3 regions of the Chitinophaga sp. LS1 genome follow, and region 3 is predicted to be linked to each of the others. Evidence: riboswitches for the same ligand, from Rfam matches in the RefSeq annotation. Region 3 holds a riboswitch; each other region holds the start of a gene.
The links. Region 3 has a riboswitch for cobalamin ahead of QQL36_RS24790 (DUF5074 domain-containing protein). Riboswitches for the same ligand answer to the same signal wherever they lie in the genome.
Positions count from the first base shown of each region.

Region 1: it holds a riboswitch for cobalamin, as region 3 does, so the genes downstream of both, QQL36_RS25760 ((2Fe-2S) ferredoxin domain-containing protein) here and QQL36_RS24790 (DUF5074 domain-containing protein) in region 3, are expected to answer to the same signal.
Region 2: it holds a riboswitch for cobalamin, as region 3 does, so the genes downstream of both, metE (5-methyltetrahydropteroyltriglutamate--homocysteine S-methyltransferase) here and QQL36_RS24790 (DUF5074 domain-containing protein) in region 3, are expected to answer to the same signal.

Region 1 covers NZ_CP128362.1:6,271,155-6,277,065, forward strand. Annotated here, with positions in the region: gene QQL36_RS25740 (cobyrinate a,c-diamide synthase) at 1-155, opposite strand, end outside; gene QQL36_RS25745 (cobyric acid synthase) at 203-1,669, shown strand; gene QQL36_RS25750 (aminotransferase class I/II-fold pyridoxal phosphate-dependent enzyme) at 1,666-2,682, shown strand; gene cbiB (adenosylcobinamide-phosphate synthase CbiB) at 2,667-3,593, shown strand; cobalamin riboswitch at 3,761-3,962, shown strand; gene QQL36_RS25760 ((2Fe-2S) ferredoxin domain-containing protein) at 4,093-4,452, shown strand; gene QQL36_RS25765 (NAD+ synthetase) at 4,694-5,494, shown strand; gene QQL36_RS25770 (SDR family oxidoreductase) at 5,481-5,911, shown strand, end outside.
Region 2 covers NZ_CP128362.1:8,251,515-8,257,425, reverse strand. Annotated here, with positions in the region: gene metE (5-methyltetrahydropteroyltriglutamate--homocysteine S-methyltransferase) at 1-2,116, opposite strand, end outside; cobalamin riboswitch at 2,138-2,275, opposite strand; gene pepT (peptidase T) at 2,411-3,655, shown strand; gene QQL36_RS33775 (MotA/TolQ/ExbB proton channel family protein) at 3,905-4,621, shown strand; gene QQL36_RS33770 (ExbD/TolR family protein) at 4,630-5,046, shown strand; gene prmC (peptide chain release factor N(5)-glutamine methyltransferase) at 5,441-5,911, opposite strand, start outside.
Region 3 covers NZ_CP128362.1:6,009,793-6,015,703, reverse strand. Annotated here, with positions in the region: gene QQL36_RS24795 (hypothetical protein) at 1-1,292, opposite strand, end outside; cobalamin riboswitch at 1,366-1,557, shown strand; gene QQL36_RS24790 (DUF5074 domain-containing protein) at 1,667-2,725, shown strand; gene QQL36_RS24785 (TonB-dependent receptor) at 2,727-4,667, shown strand; gene QQL36_RS24780 (YncE family protein) at 4,673-5,770, shown strand; gene QQL36_RS24775 (hypothetical protein) at 5,774-5,911, shown strand, end outside.

The DNA.
Region 1 (5,911 bases), 260 kb from region 3:
CGGGTATGATGGGTTGTATCGATATAATCAGGGCCGCATTTAAAAGGCTGGACCTGCAAGCCCCTGTTATGCAATGCCCGCAACAACCCCAAAGTGAGTGTGGTCTTGCCTGAATGGCTGGATGGTGCTGCGATTAAAAACTGAGGCTTCTTCATTTGGTCAAAGATAGTACATTTGTAAAATTATCTATACGCCCAACGCTATGCAGCAATTAAAACCCATCATGTTTGTAGGTACCGCTTCAGACGTCGGGAAAAGCTTTATAAATACCGGTTTCTGCCGCATTTTCAAACAGGATGGTTACCAACCAGCTCCGTTTAAGGCACAGAACATGTCACTCAACAGCTTCGTTACTCCTGACGGACTTGAAATAGGCCGCGCGCAAGCAGTACAGGCAGAAGCCTGTGGGCTGCCCTGTAGTGCAGATATGAACCCTGTATTGCTGAAACCTACGAATGACAAGACCTCGCAGGTTGTATTGATGGGTAAACCTGTGGGGAGCCAGTCGGCCTATGATTACTTCATGGGGAATAATAAACAGGAATTGTTGAATGCTGCCAAAGCAGCCTTTGACAGGTTGCTGGCCCAGTATAGCCCTGTAGTAATGGAAGGTGCAGGTAGTATCAGTGAACTAAACCTGAAACACAGGGATATTACAAATATGCGGATGGCACTGCATGCAAGGGCAGATGTATACCTCGTTGCAGACATTGACAAAGGCGGCATCTTTGGGAGTGTATATGGCACAATCGCACTTTTACCTCCTGAAGAAAAAGCATTGCTGAAAGGCATCATCGTCAATAAATTCCGTGGCGATGCCCGTCTTTTTGAAACCGGAAAAACCTTGCTGGAAGAGCTGTGCGGTGTTCCTGTAGTTGGTATCATCCCTTATCGAAGGGATATCTACGTAGAGGAAGAAGACTCTGTGGCACTGGCTCGTAAGCAACAACAGGCAGGTAGTGGCAAAGTCAATGTAGTAGTAGTTTTACTAAACCGTTTGTCCAACTTCACAGACTTTACCGTACTCGAAAAAGATGAGCGCGTACACCTGTATTATAGCAATAACGCGGCTGAAATTGCACAGGCAGACATTGTGATTATACCCGGTAGTAAAAATACCATTGCAGACCTGGTGGATATCAAAAATAATGGTGTGGCAACAGCCATCACACAGGCATTCAAAGACGGCAAGACTGTGATTGGTATCTGTGGTGGTTACCAGATGATGGGGCATAGTGTGGAAGATCCTGTAGGTGTGGAAGGTACTGTTTCTTGTATGCCCGGGCTGGGGTTGCTACCAGTAACAACAGTACTTACTGAAGTAAAGACCACACAACAATGCACCTTTCAATATAAAAATAGTGCCGCTATCTGTGAAGGATATGAGATTCATATGGGGATTACCTCAAGCAACACCCCATTGAATACGATGCCCCATGGCCACGGGGATGGGTATATATTGAACGACCGCTGCTGGGGCACCTATATCCATGGCATTTTGGATAACCCTGTAGTCGTGGACGACCTGCTTTCCCCTTTCAGGATGGAAGCTGCCGCCCCCTTTGATTACAACAATTATAAACATGAGCAGTACGATAAACTGGCACAACATCTGCGCGAACATGTCGATATTGCCTACATTTACAGTCAATTAAAAAGTGAACAATGATATTAGGTCATGGAGATGACAGGTATCTGTATTCCCGGGAAATTCTTGCTGATTTTAGTTCTAACGTGTATTACAAAGGACTTTCCATTGGTTTGGTACATCACCTGAGCACACAACTTTTCAGATTAAAAAATTATCCGGAAGCAAACGCACAAAGTTTGCAGGAAGCATTGGCACAATGGCATGAGATTACGCCGTCACAAGTCTTAGCCACAAATGGCGCAACTGAAGCTTTTTATCTGGTAGCCCATGCATGGAGAGGCCAATCGGCAACGGTTGTCATTCCTGCATTTGCAGAGTATGAAGATGCCTGCAGGGTGAATGATATTTCAGTATCGCATCTTGAATGGTCTTCTCTAAAACAGGATACTACATTTGCGACAGAGCTGGTATTTTTAGGTAATCCTAATAATCCTACCGGGGCTTTGTTATCAGTTGACTTTCTACAGGCATTGCTGCTAAACAATACTGCAATCACGTTTGTGATCGATGAAGCATATGTAGACTTTACCCATGAAAGAAAATCGCTGGTTAACTCACTGGATGACTTACCGAATTTAATTATCATCAAATCACTCACCAAAACTTATGCAATACCGGGTTTGAGGCTAGGGTATTTATTAAGTAGCACTGATACGATCGCTAAAATAATAGTGTCAAAAATGCCCTGGTCAGTGAATGCACTGGCCATTGAAGCGGGCTTGTATATTGTGGCGCATAAAGAACAACTGACATTTAATGCAGTAGATTTATTGCAGGATACGGCTAACTTAATGGCGGCATTGAGTATTCATGTGAAAGTGATGCCTACTCAAACGAACTTCTTTTTATGTGAGTTAATAAATGGTACTGCTGCTGATCTAAAGGCATATCTGGTAGAGGAGCATAGTTTACTTATCAGGGATGCCAGCAATTTCAAAAGTCTCAGTCCGAAACATTTCAGGGTGGCGACACAAACGCCAGAAAAAAATGCTTTATTGATTAAAGGCATCAATGCATGGATGGAAAAATAATATGGATTCCTTTGGTGGTAGGGTATGTGTTGGATTTGCTCCTGGGCGATCCAGGGTGGCTGCCACATCCGGTGCGGTTGTTTGGCAATCTGATCGCATTTGGTGAAAAGAGACTCAATAATGGATCCAGACGTATTCTAAAAGGAGCTGTATTAACCGTGGTATTGTGCCTCGGGGTGTATGCTTTCTTCTATTCCATGCAGGAAATACTGCCGCTCTGGGCGAGGTATATTTTCAACAGTATTTTTGTTTTTTACGGTTTGGCCAATAAGAGCCTTTTACAGGAGGGCGCAGCCGTTTATGACGCCTTATGCCACCAGGGGCTGGAAGCAGGCAGAAAACGCCTTGTCTGGATCGTAGGCAGGGATACTTCAAAGCTGCAGGAGAACCAGATCCGGATAGCGGTATTGGAGACCTTGTCAGAGAACCTTAGTGACGGAGTGATTGCCCCCCTGCTCTTTTATGCAGTAGGTGGTGTACCTGCTATGATGCTGTACAAGATGATCAATACGCTGGACTCTATGATTGGGTATAAAAGCGAGCGCTATTTATATTTTGGCCGGTTTGCCGCCAGACTGGATGATGTGGCAAACTATATACCCGCAAGGGTGACGGCGTTTTTGATGGTGCTGGTCTCCTTCAGTAAACGGGGATGGCAGTATATATTTAAATACGGTCACAAGCACGCCAGTCCCAATTCAGGTTACCCGGAGGCGGCGCTGGCTGGGATTATGAATTGCAGGTTCGGCGGGCCGAATGTGTATCATGGCGTGGTGGTAGAGAAGCCTTATATCGGTGAGCACCAACGGGAAATTCAACATGAAGAATTACGAAAAGTGATGTTTATAAATCAATCAGTAACTTTCCTGATGGTGGTGCTGATAATATTATTTAAAGCATTCTATTCATAACAATAAAAGCGGAACTCTGAAACCTGGTATCAAAGACCAGTTTTTATCCCCTCCCCTAACGAATCTAAATCGTCCGCCAGCTCACTCTTCCCTTCACTATCCATATAGTTATACTTCATAAGGTGGGTTTATTGTCCTTAACTGCCGGAAAGTTAATTTTATTTACTACTTTTACCCCGGTTTATGGTTTTTATACGCCTCCCAGGCGGATAAAATTAAAAGGGAATCTGGTGTAAATCCAGAACAGTTCCCGCTGCTGTAAGTTCCATCAATCGCTTTTAACATCTGCAAAGCCACTGTTCCTACCGGAACGGGAAGGCGTTAAAAGTGGAACAAGTCAGAAGACCTGCCAAAAACTATAACTACTTATCCAATGCTTTCGGGAAAAAAGTACAGGGATTGCAAACAACATACACTGCGTTTGCTCTTGCCGCTTTTTCTCCTGTCTGCTTGTTTAATCGTTAACGGGTAATTAACTGCATTAAATGTTTTAAAAGGTATGGCTATTAAAGATCTGACCAAGGTTCAGAAGATGGTTTTTATTTGCAATGGTGGAACCTGTGCTAAAGGCGGTGCAGACGAAAACACTATAGCTTTGAGGGCACACCTCACCAAACATGGCATGGATGATGAAATTCATACTGTTCGCACTAAATGTATGGGTCAATGTACCAGCGGACCAATTATATTCATTCACCCCGAAGGTGCCTGGTATGGTGGCGTAAACCCTGAGATTGCACGTGATATTGCGACTCAGCATCTCTTACAAAACACTTTACTGAAACCACAACTTTGCTTCCCGGAACCAGATGCCTTGGTGTTACAGCCTGTAACGTTTAGCGCAGCGAAAGCAGAATAAACCACAGCATCGTCACCAACGAAAATGGTGAATATACCCTTGCCTACCTTGCTCCCGGAGAATACACATTGATCCATGCCCGGACTCATAAACAGAGAACCTGTTCAATACACAATAGGCTGAGGCATAGTTTTACGACGAATCAGGATTGAAAGGTGAGGCGGAACCTGTTTATGATTTTCACATCACACCAGGCATACCCTTGTTTATAAAAGGAAGTTTGCGCGTATATTTTTAAATTATGGGAACCGATATTTCAGGATTTATCGTATTGGCTGTCCTTGGCCTTCGCCACGGACTTGACCCGGACCACATTACAGTGATCGATGGTTATACTTACCGCCTCCACATGCACAAAAGTACATGGAGCAAATGGGTAGGTACCCTCTTTACATTTGGACATGGCATTATGGTCACCGCCATTGCATTATTCCTTTGTATACTGAAGAACAATTTCAATATCCCACCATTGCTGGATATCGTGGTTGAATGGACTGCCTCGCTGATGCTGTTCTTTATGGGTATTTCTAACCTTATCTATTTGAAGAGAGGTCAGGTACAAATGGCCGGTATCCGACAGAAATTAATCCCGAATGCATTCAACAAAAGCCTGAATCCGTTCACAGTAATACTCACAGGCATCATCTTCGGGTTCATCTTCGATACCTCTTCGCAGATTGCAGCCTTTGGTTATGCTGTAGCAGTATCAAACCAATGGATCTACGCAATCCTGGGTGGCGTAGTGTTCTCCCTGGGATTAATCCTCACAGGCACCTGCGATTCCATGTTGCTCAGCAAACTACTCAAGACCTTCGACCAGAAGAAGATCCAAAACCACCGGTTCAAATTAAATGTACTAATCACAATCATGTGTTTCGCAATTCCCATCTATAAAATACTCAGTACATGGAATACTTCCCTGGAATTGAGCGACACACAGAACAATATTGTGGGAATAATTTTCGTAAGTATCATCATTTCATTGTATGCTGATTTATATTTGAGGCACAAATTCAGTAAATCAGACAATGGAACAGAATGAGTATACAAAGAACAGATCCATCAGCATCTTAGGCTGTGGCTGGCTCGGCTTACCATTAGCCGAACTTTTTGTTCAGCAGGGATACCAGGTTAAGGGGTCTGTGACCAGTGAAGAAAAGCTGGAAACACTGTCTGAAAAAGGGGTACTCCCCTACCAGGTCACCATCACCGACCAGGCCATTGACTGTAATGACCTGCAGGCATTCCTGGATAGCGATATCCTGATCATCAATTTCCCACCCGGTCGCAGACCGGATATTACCACTTATCACCCTGCCCAGATTGCCCTACTGATTCAGGCAATTGAGGTAAGCCCTGTCAAACACGTGCTGTTTATCAGCTCCACCTCCGTATACCCTGACCTGAACAGGGAAATTACGGAAAAGGACATAGTACCCCCGACCAAAGGTAGCGGACA
Region 2 (5,911 bases), 2.2 Mb from region 3:
TGATATCATTAAACTCAGAATAGCACATGTGTGTATGTATCTGCGTCGCATCTTCCACGCCAGAAACTGCTACCCTAAAGGCTTTTACAGCCCACTCCAAATACGCTCCCCAATCTGCACGACGCAGTGGTAATCCTTCCCGGATAGCAGGTTCATCTACCTGTATCACCCGGATACCCGCTTTTTCCAGGTCATTTACCTCATCTCTGATGGCAAGTGCAATTTGTAAAGTGGTCTCTGCACGTGGTTGATCATCTCTCACAAATGACCATTGCAATATCGTCACAGGCCCTGTCAGCATACCTTTCATTGGTTGTTTTGTCAGCGATTGTGCATAACTGCTCCATGCTACTGTCATTGGTACAGGACGGGATACATCACCATAAATGATAGGTGGTTTTACACATCGTGAACCATAACTTTGTACCCAACCATTCTTTGTAAATACAAATCCTTCCAGTTGTTCACCAAAATATTCCACCATGTCATTCCGCTCAAACTCTCCATGCACCAATACATCCAATTGCAAACGTTCCTGTAAATGCACGGATTCACCAATCGCTTTACGAATTGCTATATCATAATCATCCTGTGTGATCGCTCCTTTCTTTACATCTGCACGCAGCTTACGGATATCTTCTGTCTGTGGAAATGAACCAATGGTTGTAGTGGGGAATAACGGCAATTTTAGCACTGCTTCCTGTGCCTGCTGACGAATGGTAAACTCACTTTTACGATTGGCGTCGTTTGCTGTCAATGCTGCCAGACGGGCTTTTACAGCTGGTTTGTGAATGATGTTCGCCGTGGCTCTTTCCTGCATAGCAGCTTTATTGGCTGCGAGAATCGCATGAATGCCATCCAGGGTCGTATGATCACTATTACGAATCGCGTTATCACCATCCAGGGTTGTATGCTTATCATTCCGAATCGCGTTATCACCATCCAGGGTCACATGCTCACCAGTCCGAATCGCTTTATCTCCATCCTTAATCGCATCCTCCCCATCCAGAATTTTCCTGATATCCACCAACTCATACACCTTCTGCTTTGCAAACGCCATCCAGTTTTTCAATTGTGGTGTCAGCTCTTCCAGATCCAGATCATATGGCGAATGCAGCAATGAACAGGAACTACCAATCATTACTCTCTCTTCACCCAATACGGCAATCGCTCTCTTAATTAATGCCAGACTATTCTCATAATTATTCTTCCAGATATTCCTTCCATTCACTACACCCAATGACAGTTGCAGGTGTTTGGGCGCATGCTCCAAAATAACTTCTAATTGTTCCGGTGCACGCACCAGATCAATATGCAATGCATTTACCGGTAGTTTCAAAGTCAACGCAGTATTATCCTGCAGGCTACCAAAATATGTAGTCAACAACAATTTAACGGATGAAAGGACGGCTGCAATCTTACTATAAGCATATGAAAACATTGATTGCTCCTGTGGTGTCAGATCCAGCACCAGCGTAGGTTCATCTATCTGGATCCAGGTAGCTCCTGCATTTTCCAAAGACTGTAACAGGGATATATATACAGGCAATAATTTATCCAGTAAATCAGCTGCCTGCAATTTTTCATCTTTGATCTTACCCAACAGCAAAAAGCTCACAGGCCCAATGAGCACAGGTTTGGTATGTATCCCCAATGCCTTTGCTTCTTCAAATTCTTCCAGCGCTTTATTATAAGTTAAAGCAAATTGTTGTGTACCATCAAACTCAGGTACGAGATAATGATAGTTCGTATCAAACCACTTCGTCATTTCCAACGCCGTCAGGTCAAACCCATTTTTCTGGTACCCACGCGCCATACCAAAATACAACTCAGGACTACTCGCCGACACCTGTGTAGCCTGCAATGCCAGGAACCTGGCAGGAATCGTATTCGTCATCAAACACATATCCAGCACCTGGTCATAATAAGAAAAGTCATTCGAAGGAATCAGATCAATCCCGGCATCACGCAGGGTTTCCCAATTCTGACGGCGAAGCTGTCTGGCAGTCATCTGCAACTTCTCCAAAGAGATCCTGCCTGCCCAATACGCTTCGTTTGCTTTCTTCAATTCTCTGTTGCTACCAATTCGCGGATAGCCGGGAACATTCGTTTGCATACTTACATTATTTAATAAGGTGAAAAAATATCTGCCTGCGACAAGTATCTGGCTTCATGACAGCATACGTCATTTACAGTTGCGCGTCAGCCCGTGATTTGCACACGGTTCCATACCGCAGCACAAATTTCTACACAAACCTATGAAGAAAGATAAAATGAACTATTTAAGTTGTAATATTTGGTGTATTGTTCTGTTTAATGAAATAAAACTATTCATATGTGCTGTTTTTATAATAATTGTCAGTAATAAATAGTAAATTTTACTTTTACTAGTATTTCTTACGTTTGCACTATGTTCACTAATTACAAATACACCGTTACTGAGCGCTTCCTGCGCTATGTCCAGATAGACACACAGTCCGATCCACTGAGCAAAAGTTTTCCTTCCACAGAAAAACAAAAGGACCTTGGTCGCCTGCTCATACAGGAACTGCACGAAATAGGCATCACCGATACTGAGATGGATGAACATGGTTATGTATTCGCCACCATTCCTTCTAACACTACCAAAGAGGTGCCTGTGATCTGCTTCTGCTCTCACATGGACACCAGCAGTGACTGTAGTGGTACAGGTGTAAAACCCATCATCCACATGCATTACGATGGCGACGACATTGAACTGCCTGAAGATAATACCATCATCAAAACCGCCCTTCATCCATACCTCGCTTCCAAAATAGGCGACGACATCATCACCGCCGCCGGCAATACCCTGTTGGGTGCCGACGACAAAGCTGGTATAGCCGAAATCATGGATGCCGCTCATTACCTGATGGCGCACCCTGAAATCAAACATGGCACCATCCGCATCCTCTTCACACCAGATGAAGAAGTAGGTCGTGGCGTAGAAAAACTGGATATGTCTAAGCTCGGCGCCAGTTTTGGTTACACCCTTGATGGCGGCGAACTGGGTTCACTGGAAGACGAGAGCTTCAGTGCCGATGCGGCCAAAATTGTGATCGAAGGGGTGAGTGTACACCCGGGCACAGCAAAGGATAAATTGGTGAGCGCCATCAAGATAGCTTCGGAAATCGTAGACGCACTGCCCAAAGACAGCCTTTCTCCTGAAACCACCGAAGATCGTCAGGGGTTTATTCACCCAGTGAGAGTGAGTGGTATCGTAGAACATGCAGAAATTGATTTCATTCTTCGTGACTTCGTCACTGCCAAACTAAAAGACCATGCGGCTTTCCTGCAGAATATACTGGATGCCGTGATGCCAAATTATCCGACTGCCAGTGCGAAACTCACTGTTACAGAGCAGTATCGCAATATGAAAGAGGTGCTGAACCTGCATCCGCAGGTCACTGATTATGCGGAAGAAGCGATTCGCAGGGCAGGAGTGGAGCCATTGAAAATGATTATCCGTGGGGGTACAGATGGTTCCCGTCTTTCTTTTATGGGTTTGCCATGTCCTAATATCTTTACAGGTGAGATGGCGCTGCACAGTAAGTATGAATATGTGAGCATACAGGATATGCAAAAGGCGGTGCAGACGATCGTGCATTTGGCGCAGGTTTGGGAGGAGAAGAGCTGATGCAGGTGTGGGAGAAAAGAGGGGTGTCTCAATTCAGCTATAGTAAAACACCTGACCACATCAGGTGCACGAAAAAGCACCTGATTCACATCTGGCATAGAAATGGCTGCAAGAGGAAGTGCATCATCCACTTATGATGCATGGGGATAATATTTTAGGGACATATACGTTAAATGTTTACATAATATTGGTATCTTTCCCTGCTTGTTGCATTTGATGTAATACTTTTGCAAGGTTAAATTTTTATTCATGCTCTTAGGATTAGTAACATTACTCCAGGATTCCTTATTATCGCCTAAGCCCGATACAGTGGCTGCCGGCGCAAGTACCGTCGCCGCTGCCGATCAGCATATCAGCTTATTAGACCTGCTGGCAAAGGGTGGTATTCTCATGATCCCTCTCGGGATCCTCTCTGTTATCGCTGTTTTCTCCTTTGTAGAAAGGTATCTCACCATCTCCAAAGCAGGTAAACTGGAAGATAACTTCATGCCAATGATCCGTGATCATATCTCCAATGGCAACATCCAGGCTGCCCGTTCTTTGTCAAAGAACACCAACAGTCCTATTGCCCGTATGATCGACAAAGGCATACAGCGTATAGGTAAGCCTATTGAGAGCATCGAGAAATCCATGGAGAATGTAGGTAAACTGGAAATTTATAAAATGGAAAAGAACCTCGTGATTCTCTCCATTATTTCCGGTATCGCACCTATGTTCGGATTCCTGGGTACCATCGCTGGTATGATTCAGACCTTCTTCAATATCTCTATCACTTCCGATATCACACTGGGCACCATTGCCGGTGGTATCTATGTGAAGATGATCACTTCTGCATCTGGTCTGATTATCGGTCTGGTGGCTTATATCGGCTACAGTTTCCTGAACGCACAGATAGACAAGACTATCAATAAGATGGAAGCTGCTTCTGCTGAGTTTATCGATATTTTACAGGAGCCAACCAGATAATCAAGCTTATGAACTTACGCAACAGAAGAAATAAAAATCACGTGGAGATGCACAGCGGGGCGCTGAATGACATCTTGTTCATTCTGCTGCTCTTCTTCCTGATCGTATCCACGCTGGCTAATCCGAATGTAATCAAGCTGACTTTGCCAAAGGCAAAGAGCAATACCAAGTCTAAACAGACTGTGGTTGTCAGCATCAACGATAAAAGAGAATTCTTTGTAGGTACCAACAAGGTAGCTTTTGGAAGTCTGAAGCAGATGCTTGCCGCATCTATCGCCCGCGATTCCAAGGAAGTAGATCCTACCATCGTGGTGAATGCAGAAAAGTCAGTTCCGGTAGAGGATGTGGTGTCTATTATGGAGATTGCGCGCGAAATAGGTGCCAAGGTTGTATTGGCAACTACTAAACCGCCTGAAACTAAATAGGGTTGACGGCTATGGCAATCCTTATGATCATCAATCAATACCAGATAGCTCTAACGACTAAAACAAGTCTTACGATCTACTTTTACAACCAGATCTGATGACTGTAAGTCCAAAGGTCAACTCTGCCAGATAGTGCTAACGACTATACCAATACGAAATTCAAACGGCTCCGGACCACTTAAGTTCCGGAGCCGTTCTTTTTGCCAATTGAGAAGTAATAATAAAGAAGTTAGCTCGCATGCAGGTTATAGACTGCTGCTATAAAGACCCGACATTGCTACCCAGGTTTAATATTTGTAATGTTAAAATTTAGTTGCCTGGCATAGCATCGTTGAATAGCCTGTAATGTTAAAATTTAGTAACCTGGCATACCAGTGTTTATTACCCTGTAATGTTAAAATTTAGTTGCCTTCACCATCCTATCCTTTCCATAGAGATCCTGTTTCAATACCACATTGACATACCCCTGCTCCTCCAGCAAACTCACCGTTTCCTTCCCATACGCCTCATTAATCTCAAAATACAACCCACCACCTGCAGATAACTTCTCCTGCCCCAACTGACCTATTCTGCGATAAAAACGAAGAGGATCATTATCAGGTACAAACAGTGCAATATTCGGCTCATAGCTCACCACCTGCTCCTGCATACCCGCGCTCTCATGTTCACAGATATAAGGAGGATTACTTACAATAATATCATAGGAAGGCAAAGCCGCAGTTGCATTGGCATCTAATACGTCCACCAGTGAAAAGTTAATTGCCAGTGATAGTTTATTCGCATTTTCTATCGCGATCTTCAATGCCCCCGAACTTATATCGATAGCACTAACAGTAGCCAAAGGCAGATTTTTTTTAATCGCCAG
Region 3 (5,911 bases):
ACCACACCTACCTGCACACCTTTCAATACCCGCGTAACGTTGATGAGGCCTGCTACCTGCACACCTTCGGTAGTATCAGCCGCATTGACAACACCAGCCACCTGCACACCTTTCAGCATTTCTGCCATATTGAACACCCCAGCTGCCTGCACACCCTGTATGGTCGTTGTATTCATATTTCCAACCCCCGCCATCATCACACCATAACTATTCTTCCTATAAATATTCACAATCCCTGAAGCGCCCAATCCCCGGGTTTCACCATTCGCACCATTATAAGTAGTAGAGAGTTGTACACCGACAAATCCCTTTGTTGTAATATTGCTGATACCCGCTGCCTGCAGACCTTTTACTGAATCAATGACCAGGTTATGCAAACCAGCTATCTGCACGCCTTCCATTTTACCACCCACCAGATTAAAAAGTGAGGCAAACTGGGCAAATCTCACATCTTTCTGATCTATATTAAAAGCACCGGATATTTCGACCCCATTTAACCCGGCCGTATACCCCCCAATAAAATTCACCGATATCTTATTTACTACCTGGGAACTCAACTTACCATGGGTACCCAACCCGGGTAATAAAGAGGTCTGATAAGGCTGATTTGCAAAGAATCTGCTTAAGTTCAGAGATTGCATACGCTGTTTGGAACTTAAAAACACCTTTCCAAACCATGTATCACTCACTCTCGAATACTGGTTCACATCCACTATACCCAACGTGATTGGTGCCGCAGGCTTGATACTCGCACTGATGTCCTGATCATACCCGCTCGCCACCATCATAATTGTATCTTTATATAATTCCTTACTCACCGTAAGCATCACAGGCATTGGCCGTTCTTTCTCCCTGAGCCGCAGCCGGTAATACCCCTGATCGTTTGTCATAGTCGAAATCAGCTGCACCCCTTCATACACACTCGCATTATTCAGTGGTTGCCCATTACTGCCATCCGTAATATGTCCGCTCACATAGAACCACTTCTCCTTATTCGGCTGCAGCATCAACTGGTTGCCCGCATCCTTATAAGCAACACTGCCCTGGAACAACTGGTCCAGTACCTGCTTCACAGTCCTGTGATTGGCGCGTACCGACACAAGACTATCGGCATGCACCATTTCCCGTACATAAGAAAAATGAAAATTACCCTGAATTTCAATGGCGTCCAGTACAGAAGATATCGGCTGGCGGGTCATGGTGACTGATACAGTCTTACTCAGGTTCCCCTGGGCATAGCTACACATAACGCCGCAAAGCAGGACCACAAACAGGAAAAGTTGTCTCAGCAAAACGGATTATTTAAAAATTTGCGGCAAGATAGGCGAAAAAACGTTTCAATTTGGTTATTCCACCCCCATAGTGTAGGTTTGTGCCGCATTTGGTGCCTGTCACTAGATAGGCTTAAAAGGGAATCCGGTGCAAAACCGGAGCTATCCCCGTAGCTGTAACCTGAGTATTATTTCCGGTTCTACTCTATGCCACTGTCCACCATGGATGGGAAGGCCGCCGGAAAATCAGGGAGCCAGAAGACCTGCCACGATGCAATAGATCCATTCAGCGCTTTCGGGTGAAAAGCTTCGGGATATACAATGATATTACGCTTATCATGCTGAATGATCTATTCCGTCGGGAACCTTTCAACTATTACAATTATTAAAACAGCATGCAAAGAAAATTACACACGCTCCTGTTAGCATTCGCCGTATTCTTCGTAGTCTCTTGTAAAAAAGATGATAATACTTCAGTTATCTCCAAAGGCACTTATGACAATGGTTATTTCATTTTAAATGAAGGCAACTTCGGTTCCAAAGGAGGAGACCTGAGCTTCCGCAGCTATAATGCGGATACCCTTTCGCAGGACAATTACCTGGCAGTGAACCCATCCAGCCCGCTGGCAACGACCTCCACCACCCTCGAATATGGCACCATTTATAATGGAAAACTTTACCTGGTAACCAACTATGGCGGTCCACTGGTAGCCGCTGATGAGTATTCCCTGAAAGAAAGCGCCAGAAATGCAGGTTTGCCGGCTAGCGGTCATGCATTCATCGGTATTGACAATAGCAATGGGCTGCTCAGTACAGACGATGGTATCTATCCGGTAACCTTATCTTCCCTGAGCGTGGGTACCAAAATCACAGGTGTAAGTGGTAGCGTTAGCGATATGCTCAAATCAGGCAACTATGTATTTGCATTAACTGCTAACGACGGTATCGTAGCATTGAAGACCAGCGACTACTCCATAGCAAAGAATTTAGGTACTGCAATAGCTGGTTTTGCCCAGGGTCAAGATGGCTACATATATGCTGCGCAAACAAATGCCCTGCTCAAAATCGATCCGTCTACACTGAAGGTCGATACGATCACCACCTCGTTTAATGTTCGCTATAACGAATGGGTATTCACCAGCAGCTCTATCGTCGCTTCTACCCAGGAGAATGCGGTCTATGTGCTGAGCGATGACCAGAAGGTATACCGCTATGTTTCCGGCAACAACAGCTCCCTGAGCAGCGCTTATATCACCCTGCCAGCTGACCACTACTTCTATGGTAAAGGTATTGGTTACGACGCAGCGAAAAACACCCTTGTACTGATCACAACAGGAGGTTTCTATGGGGACGCTAACAATACACTTTATACTTACAGCGCCGCAGACGCAACTTTAAAATCTGCAATTTCCTACACGGACAATCTGTATCCAGCCATGGTCGTGTTCCATTAATATGAAGACAACCAGTTTTATAATAAGCTTCATTTTGCTGTGCCTGCATTTACAGGCACAGCAAAATGATACGACTCATACCTTACAGACGATTACGATCTTCTCTGCCAAACCCGGTGCGATTACGCCCGTTCAAACCCTCAGCGGCAAGGCACTGGAAAAAATGAATAGCCTCTCCGTGGCAGATGCTGCCCGGTTCTTCTCAGGTGTTCAGATCAAAGATTATGGTGGCATAGGCGGCCTCAAAACGCTCAATGTACATAGCATGGGTACCAACCAGCTGGGTGTATTTTATGATGGCATTCAACTAAGCAATGCACAAAACGGCACAGTAGATCTAGGGCGGTTTTCCCTTGACAATATTGAACAAATAGACCTCTACAACGCCCAGAAAGGCGTAATCTTCCAACCTGCAAAAGGATTTGCTTCAGCAGCCTCTATTTATTTGCAATCCAGAAAACCTGTCTTTCAGGGAGCTGAAACCCTACATGGTAAAGCAGGCTTTAAGACCGGTAGTTTTGGATTGATCAATCCTTCCATGAGAATAGAAAAAAAACTGTCAAATAAAATAGCAGCTATTGTCAGCTCAGAATGGACCCATGCAGACGGACAATACAAATTCCGTTATCGCTATAATGATTATGACACCACTGCTGTACGAAAGAATGGAGACATCGATGCCTGGCGCGTAGAAGCAGGTGTATATGGCAATGGCAAAGATAGCAGTAACTGGCACGTACAGGGTTATTATTATAACTCCGCCCGTGGCCTGCCAGGTCCCATTGTGAAAGGGCATTTTGAAAACGGACAGCGTCAGTGGGATCGAAATGCATTTATACAGGGAGGCTATAACCAAAAATCCGGCAGGTACAGCATGCAGCTGAACGGCAAGTATATGCTGGATTATGTACGCTATCTCGATACTACGATTGTAACTACGAGTGGGCCGCTTATGAACCGGTTCCGCCAGCACGAATATTATTTATCTGCTGCCAATCAATACCGTATCAAAGACTGGTGGGATGTTGCGCTCTCCGCCGATTTCCAGGTGAACCAGATGACCGCTGTGAACCTTGATCACTTCTCTATTCCTACAAGGGTCACCACATTGGTAGCAGGCGCTACTCAATTACATTTTAACAGGATCGATCTGCAGGGAAGTGTATTAGCGAGTATCATCAATGAAAGTACAAAGCTCTATACCAGTGGTGGCAATAGAAGAGCTTATACGCCCACTGTCATTGCCTCCTGGCAACCATTCGCAGATCCGTCTTTAAGGATCAGGACATTTTATAAGCACATCTTCCGCATGCCTACTTTCAATGATCTTTATTACACCACCACGGGCAATCCCACCCTGAAACCTGAATATAGCAAACAATATGATATAGGAGCCAGTTATACAAAGACCTCCGCCGGCTGGTGGCAATACTTTGCTATTCAGACAGATGCTTACTACAGCAGGGTGACTGATAAGATCGTAGCTGTGCCGGGTAAACTCTTCCGCTGGCAAATGCAGAATATCGGATTAGTGAATATTTATGGCGTAGATGCGGGTGTGCAGACCTCGCCACGCTTCTTCAGAGAAATTGGAACAAACTTCTCGCTCAAGTATACTTATCAGAAAGCAACGGACAATAATAATCAACAGATCGTATACGTACCCTTACACAGCGGGTCTTTTACCACCAACCTGTCCTGGAAGGCATGGGACCTGAATTATAGCTTTGTGTATGTAGGAGCACGTTACTATGGTAGCGTCAATATTCCGGAGTATTATATAGAACCCTGGTATACGCATGACCTGTCTGTGTCATGGCATAACCGTCAGCTGAAACTGACAGGAGAAATCAATAATGTATTCAACCAGTACTACGATGTAATTTATAACTATCCCATGCCGGGACGTTATTATCGTATGACTGCCAGTGTAAATTTTTAACTGATATGAGAAAGTGGATCTTCGTCTTACTGGTATTAAGTGCATGTAGAAAGAGTGGTACTGACAGCAGTTCCAGCGAGGCTACGCATGTTACGGATGATACAAACCAAAGTTCCTTCTATTTATTAAATGAAGGAAATATGGGATTGAACCAGACCTCCCTCGATTATTTTAATGGCGCCAAAGGCGATTACAACCTGAATATATATGGAGAAATTAATCCTTCCATAGTAAAGGAATTAGGAGATGTAGGCAATGATATGAAAGTATATGGCAACAAGCTATATGCGGTGATCAATGGATCGGATAGGGTAGAAGTGATGGATAAACATACCGCCAAACACCTGGGTGAAATCAGCGTACGGAGCTGCAGGTATATTTCCTTTTATAACGGCAAGGCGTATGTGAGTTCTTACGCGGCCGCAAGTGGCAGTACAGATGGATCGGGGTTTGTAGCAGAAGCAGATACCTCCACTTTCGAAGTATTGCGCACGGTGACCGTAGGTCGCCAGCCGGAAGAAATGGCGGTAACAGGCAGTAAATTGTATGTGGCGAACTCCGGCGGCTATACATCTTCTAATTATGACCGCACCTTATCAGTAATAGATCTGAGCTCATTTACCGTAACCCACACCATTGATGTTGCTATCAACCTGCAGCATGTAAAAGCAGATGGATATGGCAACCTGTATGTGACCTCCCGTGGAAATTATGATAATATTCCATCAAAACTGTTTATAGTCAGCACAACGAAAGATGCGGTGACAGATTCACTTAGCCTGGCTGTAAGCAACCTCGCCATTCAGGGCGATTCTGCCTATATCATCAGCGTACAATGGAGTAATATTACAGGCGCAAATACCATTGGTTATGGCATAGTGAATGTAAAAACGAAATCAATTGTAAGCAATGGGTTCATTCAGAACCAGGCAATTACAACACCTTATGGCATAGCAGTAGATCCGGTTACAAGAGATATACTTATTACTGATGTAAAGGATTATTTACTGCCAGGTATATTGTATTGTTTTGATAAGACAGGTGCTAAAAAATGGAGTGTTACAACCGGTAATATTCCTTCAGTGATCACCTATATTCAATAATTTATGAAGAAGTGGTTATTTATCTTATTAGCTTTTACTGCATGTAAAAAAGAAAACACAGGCACAAACACGACCAGTAAATACATCAGCACAATATTTGAATACAAACCCGCCCCCGGCCAGTTTGTAAATACAAGTATC